DNA from 4 places in the Vreelandella sp. L-25 genome. Region 4 is predicted to be linked to each of the others. Evidence: predicted binding sites of a transcription regulator. Region 4 holds the regulator's gene; each other region holds the start of a gene.
The links. The regulator sigma-54, encoded in region 4, starts transcription at its own class of promoters, with help from an activator protein. The targets are predictions, from matches to a motif close to TGGCACNNNNNTTGCTNT.
Positions count from the first base shown of each region.

Region 1 (2,187 bases), on a different contig from region 4:
GGCTCCTGTAGAACTTGAACCAGTCGATGGGCTAATTGGTTAGCCTCGGCTAATGCGTCGTGATTAGCGTGCTCAGCTCAAACGTATCCGGGAACATCATCTCCTCAATGGTGCTGTTATAAGCATCTGCCACCGGAGTGAAGGTACCGCTTGCATCAAATGCAAAGAGCCACACGTTATGCCGTGTTTGGGCGCTGGCCAACGCCAGCACATCAATAGGGCTGAACCCGCTGCTGAGCACCGAGTCTTCATCGCCAATGGAGCGTGCAGAGACCAATTGATTCACTTGACCAGTGGAATCGGTACGCACAGCGACGGAGGTATAAATTCGGCGAATGGTGGCACTGACAATCTGTGCATTGACCTGAGCTTCGCGCCCCCACTGGCCGCGGGCACTACGCTCGACCATGGTAAAACCCAGCATCGCGCCCATCAGGTAGGCAAAAACAACGCCCAGCAGCATAAAGATGGCGACTTTGCCCACCACCGTGCGATGCCACGGAAGCTTAACCTTGGAAACAGGCGCGTTGTCAGCACTGACCTCTTGCATGCAGTACGTGTCCTTTAATCTGCATTATGGCCATCCGCACAGATGCTATAAGCGACCAAAATCTTGGAGTAACGGTATCGACCTCTCAGCAATAGCTGTAGGCTCATGATTAATTAACAAACTATCACTAAATGAAACATTCATAAGTACACCATTTAAACGCTACGCCTCTGAATTGAGCGGCTTATTTGGCATGCCTTTTGCTGAAACTTAATGGTTTCACTCTGTAATTCAAAAGGGGCTTGATATGCACCAAACTGACTACCCACTTAGTGAAGTACCCCAAAGTGCACGCAAAGGCTTACTCTCAACCTCTGCCGTGCTTCTTGGTTTTACCTTCTTTACCGCCACCATGTGGGCCGGAGGCTCGCTAGGCCAAGCTTTTCCAATCGGTCAACTACTACTGATCATTCTAATTGGCAACCTGCTATTAGGCGCTTATGCAGCCTCGCTTGCTTATATCGCATGTAAAAGCGGTCTGAACTCTGTATTGATGGGCCGCTTCTGCTTTGGTGAAAAAGGCAGCAAACTGTCTGATTTTATTCTTGGTTTTACTCAAATTGGCTGGTACGCCTGGGGTACCGCAACCATTTCACTAGTGCTGGTACGCACCACTGGAATGCCTGATTGGTTGGAAATCCCCTTAATGGTGCTCTTTGGTTTCGGTTTCTGCATAACTGCCATGATTGGTTATAAAGGCATGGATTGGCTGTCACGTTTTGCCGTTCCCGCCATGATGCTATTTATTTTGATCAGCCTGTTCACCGGATTGGTGGATGTACGAGGGTTTGCAGGGCTTAGCCAGAAAACACCTTCTGAGAGTATGAGCGTAGCGGCAGCGATTACCGTTATTATCGGCACTTTTATTAGCGGCGGCACTCAAGCAACCAACTGGAGCCGCTTTGCCAAGACACCGAAAATTGCGGTGATCGCAACGCTTGCAGCCTTTTTCATTGGCAACGGTCTAATGGTGCTGACCGGTGCGCTGGGCACCATGATTTACCAGCAGGCAGATATCGTCGATGTTCTCATCGCTCAGGGCTTTGTCTCCATCGCCGTGCTGATGCTGTTTCTGAATATTTGGACCACCCAAGACAACACCATTTACAACTTCGCTGTGGCGGGCTGCAACTTACTGCGCACGGAAAAGCGCCGACTGGTCACGGTCGGAGGAGCCGCCATTGGCACCGTGCTAGCCGTGGGCGGCATGTATAACCTGCTCATCCCTTTCCTAGTGTTGCTGGGTACATTTATCCCGCCCATGGGCGGAGTGATCATGGCTGACTTTTGGTTGAAACATAAAGGTCAGTACCCCTCGCTCGCCACCGCTCAGCTTCCTGATTTCAACCGTCGTGGTTTAACTGCCTATGCGACCGGTGCAGCCGCCGCTTACTTCTCTCCTCTTCTACCACCACTGGTAGGCGTTTTGGTTGCTGCGGGAAGTTACGCGCTGCTGCTACGGTTAAAGCATGCAACGCTCAGTGACCACGTCTCTGCTACCGCTAAATAATAAGTGAGTACTCCTATGCAAATTGTTAACGCACGCCTGCGCCAACGCCCGGAGCTTTACCGAATCGAGATAAGCAACGGCCTATTCACAGATATCACGGCACAAGATTCGCCACAAACGGCAACCG
Region 1 covers NZ_JBSXNH010000089.1:102,806-104,992, reverse strand. The annotation lists gene AC13CN_RS15690 (diguanylate cyclase domain-containing protein) at 1-23, opposite strand, end outside; gene AC13CN_RS15685 (hypothetical protein) at 50-550, opposite strand; gene codB (cytosine permease) at 798-2,060, shown strand; gene codA (cytosine deaminase) at 2,076-2,187, shown strand, end outside.
Region 1: codB (cytosine permease) is a predicted target of sigma-54. The motif match lies at 740-757, and genes of this name have one in related genera.

Region 2 (2,187 bases), on a different contig from region 4:
GTGAGCGTCCTTACTATGGGTGAATAAAATAAGAAGGCTCGTTAAGTGTAGTGTGCGTTGGCAGAACTCGGCCAATCTAATCAAGAGCGCGTCTAGCGCTAGGGTGTGTAGCTGTGGGTAGAGTAGGTACCACAGCTGTGCTGCCAGGGGCTGTTTATCCAGCGCAATCATCACCCATTCCGCTTGGCTCACATAGGCTGCCCGGTTGATCCGTGCGCTTAGCGTTTGCGAGGGCGTGATTAAGCAGTGCACATGGTAGCGCTGCTCAATGGGCGATAGCCGCTCATCTATCTGATTGCATGTCACAATAATTGGCACCACATGCTCTGCAAGGCCCGACTCTCGGATGGAACGTAGGTGTCGCGGTAGCAAGGCTCCTGTCACTGTTGCGTCAACGATAAAGCAAACCGCACTCATGTAAGCGGCTCCCTTTGTTATGAAGCATGTCTGAAAGTAATTTGTTGTAGATGTTGGTTTATTTGCGTATCGAGATAAAGTTTTCTGACGGTAGCTCGCTAGGCGCTGGGTTTTTTGAACCAACCTGGTGCACTGATACCTTTTTATGAGCTTTTATGGTGCGCCAATAAAAAATAAAGGCGCTTTTGTGCGCAACCAAAAGGCCTTTGCTACATGAAGAGGCATCTCTCCATAGGTTTTTGTATTTTAAAAACAAAGCATTATAAATTTTTGATGCCATAATGGTGCAGAGTTGGCATGCTCTGTGCTTGTACATTGTAGATGGTTTTGTCACCAGCTATTAGATCGTATGCAGAAGCCTCTCGGCATGCTACAACGATAGCCGGTCTGAAATGATCGCTGGGCGTTTTGTTGTCCATCGTCAGGCAAACGTTAAGCGAACAAAAAAGACAAACGCGCCACATGCAGCTGCGTGTTGAACGGTTTGTTGAATAACACTTTTATCGATAGCTTACAGTTACAAGCTTTAAGCCACGCTCATACCGGAGGACACTATGTCAGCCAAGACTCTCGCGCTAATCGAAGAACATGATGTTAAGTGGGTAGACCTGCGTTTCACCGACACGCGCGGTAAAGAGCAGCACGTCACCGTACCGGCACGCGACGTGAATGAAGAGTTTTTTGAAAACGGCCAAATGTTTGACGGCTCTTCTATTGAAGGCTGGAAAGGCATTAATGAATCCGACATGATCCTGCGTCCGGAAGACGGCACCGGCTTCCTGGACCCCTTCACCGAAGACGCTACCCTGATCCTGCGTTGCGACATCATCGAGCCTGCTACCATGCAGGGCTATGATCGCGACCCGCGCTCTATCGCTAAGCGTGCAGAAGCTTACCTGCAGTCTACCGGTCTGGGCGACACCGCCTTCTTCGGCCCAGAGCCGGAATTCTTCATCTTTGACGAAGTGCACTGGAAGTCCGATATCCAGGGCTCTATGTACAAAATCACGTCTGATGAAGGCGCTTGGGCAACTGACAACAAAGTAGAAGGCGGCAACCTGGGTCACCGTCCGCGCGTGAAAGGCGGCTACTTCCCGGTTCCTCCGGTCGATAGCTTCCACGATATCCGTGGCGCGATGTGTAACACCCTGGAAGCGATTGGCCAGACCGTGGAAGTTCACCACCACGAAGTTGCCAACGCGGGTCAGAACGAAATCGGCGTTAAATTCAACACGCTGGTGAAGAAAGCTGACGAAGTTCAGGAAATGAAGTACGTGATCCACAACGTGGCGCACGCTTACGGCAAAACCGCTACCTTCATGCCGAAACCGCTGGTAGGCGACAACGGTTCTGGTATGCACGTACACCAGTCGTTCTGGAAAGATGGTCAGAACCAGTTTGCTGGCGACGAGTACGCGGGCCTGTCTGAAATGGCGCTGTACTACATCGGCGGTATCATCAAGCACGCTCGTGCCCTGAACGCCTTCACCAACGCTTCTACCAACTCGTACAAGCGTCTGGTTCCGGGCTTCGAAGCACCGGTCATGCTGGCCTACAGTGCCCGTAACCGTTCTGCTTCTATCCGTATTCCTTACACCGCTAGCCCGAAAGGCAAGCGTGTAGAGACTCGCTTCCCTGATCCGACTGCTAACCCCTACCTGGCGTTTGCAGCGATGCTGATGGCGGGTATCGACGGTATCAAGAACAAGATCCACCCTGGCGATGCCATGGACAAGAACCTGTACGACCTGCCGCCGGAAGAAGGCAAGT
Region 2 covers NZ_JBSXNH010000015.1:2,061-4,247, forward strand. The annotation lists gene AC13CN_RS00570 (hypothetical protein) at 1-417, opposite strand, end outside; gene glnA (glutamate--ammonia ligase) at 972-2,187, shown strand, end outside.
Region 2: glnA (glutamate--ammonia ligase) is a predicted target of sigma-54. The motif match lies at 711-728, and genes of this name have one in related genera.

Region 3 (2,187 bases), on a different contig from region 4:
GCAGCGCGCCGTAGGTGTTCGGGTTTTCGCGAGCAAAGCGGGCGCTGGTGGCAAAGGCGCAGCAGGGGTGGCCGTCCCAAATCTCTTTGGTCAGCAGGTGAATAAAGCCGATGCGCTCAAACACCGCGCGCTGGTTGAACGGGTCGGGGGATAAGAAGCCGTCGATATTGCCTGCCCGAAGGTTGGCGACCATTTCGGGGGGCGGAATCACGCGAATCTGAATGTCCTGATCCGGGTCCAGGCCGTGCTCGGCCACGTAGTAGCGCAGTAGGAAGTTGTGCATGGAGTACTCAAACGGCACGCCAAAGATGAAGCCTTTCCACTGCTGCGGGTCGCGCTTATCCAGATGGTCGTTATGCAGCACAATGGCTTGGCCGTTGATATTTTCTACCGCAGGCATAATGAACGGCTCAGGGGTCGAGCCTGCACCGAGGGTCATGGCCAGCGGCATGGGCGTTAGCATGTGCGCCGCGTCGTATTCGCGGTTGAGAGATTTATCCCGCGCCACCGCCCAGCCAGCAGTTTTGATGACCGAGACATCCAGGCCGTAGCGCTCATAAAAGCCCATGGGGTGGGCCATGATAATGGGCGTGGCGCAGGTAATGGGAACGAAGCCGACATTAAGCTGGGTTTTCTCAAGCGGCCCTAAACTCTCTTTGACGGCGGCTTTGATCGAATCTAGGGGAAATAGGCTCGCTAACGCCGCGGCGGCGGTGCCGCCGCCCACCAGCTTCATAAACTGACGACGGTGCATGTCGCTATGGCCAAACATGCCGCGCACTAAGGCGCTTTCGACCACTCGATCCATGACGTCATCGGCGTTGCTTGGCGTTAACGATGGTGCCACTGCGTTTGGCTGATGCGGGGACCTAGCACTGTTGGGTTGGGAGGGGGAGCACTGATGGCAATCGCACTGCCGTCCGTGAATCAGTGATTGGCGATGATCGAATGGGTTGCCAAGACTGCTGGGGTCGTTGTTCTCTTTCATGGACGTTCACCTCACAGGAGCAAAAGGGCTTTAGACTGCGCCGTCTTGGTGCGAAACGTTTCCCTGCGGCGCTACTTAGTAGATAGCGACTTACGTGCCATAACGTCTTGTTTTGGATTTAATTGCATAAAATCAAATGTTTACTATTTTGGTTGGCGGCATTTTTTGAATAGCAAAAACTCACGAAATTTCGTTAATAACGATATTTCGTTGTTTAAATAACGAAAGTTCGTGATTGGCCCGTTGTTTGTATGGAGTAAGCGACATCCTGCTGGCAAATGAGGAGCCTGCGATGCACGCTGCCACCCTGAAAGATGATGCTCACCCGACCTTAACGCTGATGGCGCACCACACGCCGCTGGCCATGGTGATTATTGACCCGCTCAGCGACCGGTTAATTGACGCTAATACAGCGGCGTGCCAACTGCTGCTGATTCATGAGCAGCCGCTTACGACCCCTTTTAGCCACCGTTTAAGCGCTTCATTGCCGCTATGGGTCAGCTTTACCGATGAGGTGCTGACCACCGGCCAAGGATGGTCGGATGATTTGGTGCTGCTGGATAGCGTGCGCCAGCCTCGCCATGTTGAGGTCTATGGGAAACGCTTACACGACTCCTCAAAGCTGTTGCTGACGGTGATTGATCGCAATAAAGCCGAGCAGCGCCGCGCTAAGGCGGAGCTTAGCCGCCAGCACCGCCAGGGGGAGGTGGGTTGGCAGCGAGTCGAGCAGGTGTTCGAGCGAATCGAAAAGCAGAACCAGCTGATTCTAAGCGCCGCCGGGGAGGGTATTTACGGCTTGGATGCGGAGGGTAAAACGACCTTCGTTAATCCAGCCGCTGAGCGCATTCTCGGCTGGAGCACCGAGGATATGGTGGGTCATGATGCGCATTTAATGTTTCACCACACCCACGCCGATGGTAGCCACTTTCCGGTACAGCAGTGCCCTATTCACGCCTCGTTTAGCGATGGCCAGGTGCACCATGTGGATGACGAAGTGTTCTGGCATAAAAATGGCGAGGCCATTCCCGTGGAGTACACCAGCACACCGATTTTTGAAATGGGCCGATTAGTGGGAGCGGTGGTCCTGTTTCGCGATATTCGCGAGCGTAAGCGCGCCGAACAGCAGCTGCGCGATGCGCTGGAAGAGGTGGAGTCGCTCAAACGCCGGTTGGAACTTGAGAACCAGTACCTGCAAGAAG
Region 3 covers NZ_JBSXNH010000079.1:92,418-94,604, reverse strand. The annotation lists gene AC13CN_RS13440 (CmpA/NrtA family ABC transporter substrate-binding protein) at 1-988, opposite strand, end outside; gene AC13CN_RS13435 (sigma-54 interaction domain-containing protein) at 1,281-2,187, shown strand, end outside.
Region 3: AC13CN_RS13440 (CmpA/NrtA family ABC transporter substrate-binding protein) is a predicted target of sigma-54. The motif match lies at 1,071-1,088, and genes of this name have one in related genera.

Region 4 (2,187 bases):
GGAACGTCATAAAGCACGCGCTCCGGGGGGAGGATGGTTTCCAACGTCATTGAGTTAACGCACACCAGCGCCCTGGGCGCGAGCTTGTGCTTTTTCCTTATGTTTAACGAGTTGACGATCGATTTTGTCTGCTAGCGCATCAATAGCGGCATACATGTCGTTATCAAGCGCTTCGGCGTGAAGGTCTGCACCGGCAGCGTGCAGTGTGCAGGCTGCTTGCTGGCGCTCCTTCTCAACAGATAAGGTCACTTGCACCGTGGTAATGTTGTCGTAGTGGCGTTCAACGCGCTCTAGCTTTTCGTTAACGTAGTCGCGCAAGGCGTCAGTCAGTTCAACGTGATGACCAGTGATGTTTACTTGCATTGACGTGCTCCTTATCCATCGGACTGTACTTCGATTGTAACCCTTTTTACGCTATTGCAAAGCCCTTGCGTTGAGTTTGTTCATACGTACCGCTTAACTAGCGTAAACGGCGGCGCTCACTTGACGAGGGAATGCCCATTGACTCCCGATATTTTGCGACAGTACGCCGTGCAACGCTAATGCCCCCCTCTTCAAGCAGAGTCACCAAGCGGCTATCGGAGAGCGGTTTTCCTGAGGGCTCATCCTGAATCAGCTTTTTGATGCGGGCGCGAATGGCTGTGCTGGAGTGGCTGTCGCCGCCGTCTTGGCCGCTTACCTGGCTTGAGAAGAAGTACTTAAGCTCGAAAACGCCCCGTGGCGTGTGAATAAATTTCTGCGTGGTCACACGAGATATGGTGGATTCGTGCATCTCTACCGCTTCAGCAATATCCGCTAAAATCAGCGGTTTCATTGCTTCTTCGCCATGCTCCAGAAAGCCAATTTGGCGTGCAATAATTTCACGCCCAACTCGTAGCAGCGTGTCATTGCGACTCGATAAGCTTTTGATCAGCCAGCGGGCTTCTTGGAGGTGCTCTTTGAGGAACTGGTTGTCTTGGCTTTTGTCTGCGCGTTTGATCAAGCTGGCGTAGTCGGGCTGTATACGCAAGCGTGGTAGTGCTTCTGGATTGAGCTCTAAATGCCAACCTTCATTGTCGTGCCGAACGACTAGGTCGGGGGTGATGTAGCTGTCGTCGGTAACGCCATAGGTGCTCCCAGGGCGTGGGTCAAGGCTGCGAATTAAACGGATGACATCGTCAAGCTGCTCGTCATCAAGGCTTAAACGGCGCTTGAGAAGCCGCATATCGTCTTTGCCTAATGCTTCCAAAAACTGGCGAACCAGCCGTTTGGCGGGCATTAGCAGAGGGGTGTCCTCAGGTAGTGAGGCGAGTTGCAGCATCAGGCATTCACGCAGGTCTCGGGCAAAGACGCCGGTGGGCTCAAATTGCTGCAAGCGCAGCAGGGTATTTTCCACTTCCCGCTGGCTTAAGCTGTCATGGCCTTGGGCTTTTAATCCTTCCCGAATGTCATTAAGCGGCTGGGTGAGATAGCCGTTGGCATCCAGCGCATCAATCAGGCTTTCCGCGATGGCGTATTCTCGCGGGCTAAAGTCTGTCATGGCCAGTTGCCATAGCAGGTGGCCATGTAGGCTTTGTCCAGCGGCTTGGCGCTCGAAGTCGGGGCCTTCACTGCTGCCACCCAGGCTGCCTATGTCTTGATAGGTATCTGACCAGTCACTGTCGACGGAGAGTTCGTTGGGGATGCTCTCGGACCACTCAGCCTCTTGAGGCTCACTGACAGCCTGCTCGCCAAACTCATCTTCTTGCTCAAGCATGGGATTGGCATCTAGCGCTTGCTGAATTTCTTGACGAAGGTCCAGCGTCGATAGCTGAAGCAGGGCGATAGCCTGCTGCAGCTGAGGTGTCATGGTCAGCTGTGTGCCGATACGCAATTGGAGAGAAGCTTTCATGACCATCTGAGAACCACTCGTTAATCAGAAAGCTCCACCCTAGAGCGAGTTATGGCTTGGTGCAAGTGCAATAAGCATGCCACTAAAAGAAATGCTTCTGCAGGTCACTGTTTAAAGGCGGAAATCAGCGCCTAAATAGACATCTCGAACCTTCTGGTTGTTGAGGATTTCCTGGGCGTTTCCACTGGCAATGATGTGACCGTCGCCAACAATGTAGGCAATATCACAAATATCCAGCGTTTCACGAACGTTATGGTCGGTGATCAATACGCCAATGTGGCGTTTCTTTAACGCTCGAATGATAGCTTTAATTTCCC
Region 4 covers NZ_JBSXNH010000064.1:24,207-26,393, forward strand. The annotation lists gene ptsN (PTS IIA-like nitrogen regulatory protein PtsN) at 1-50, opposite strand, end outside; gene hpf (ribosome hibernation-promoting factor, HPF/YfiA family) at 55-363, opposite strand; gene AC13CN_RS08960 (RNA polymerase factor sigma-54) at 461-1,876, opposite strand; gene lptB (LPS export ABC transporter ATP-binding protein) at 1,982-2,187, opposite strand, start outside.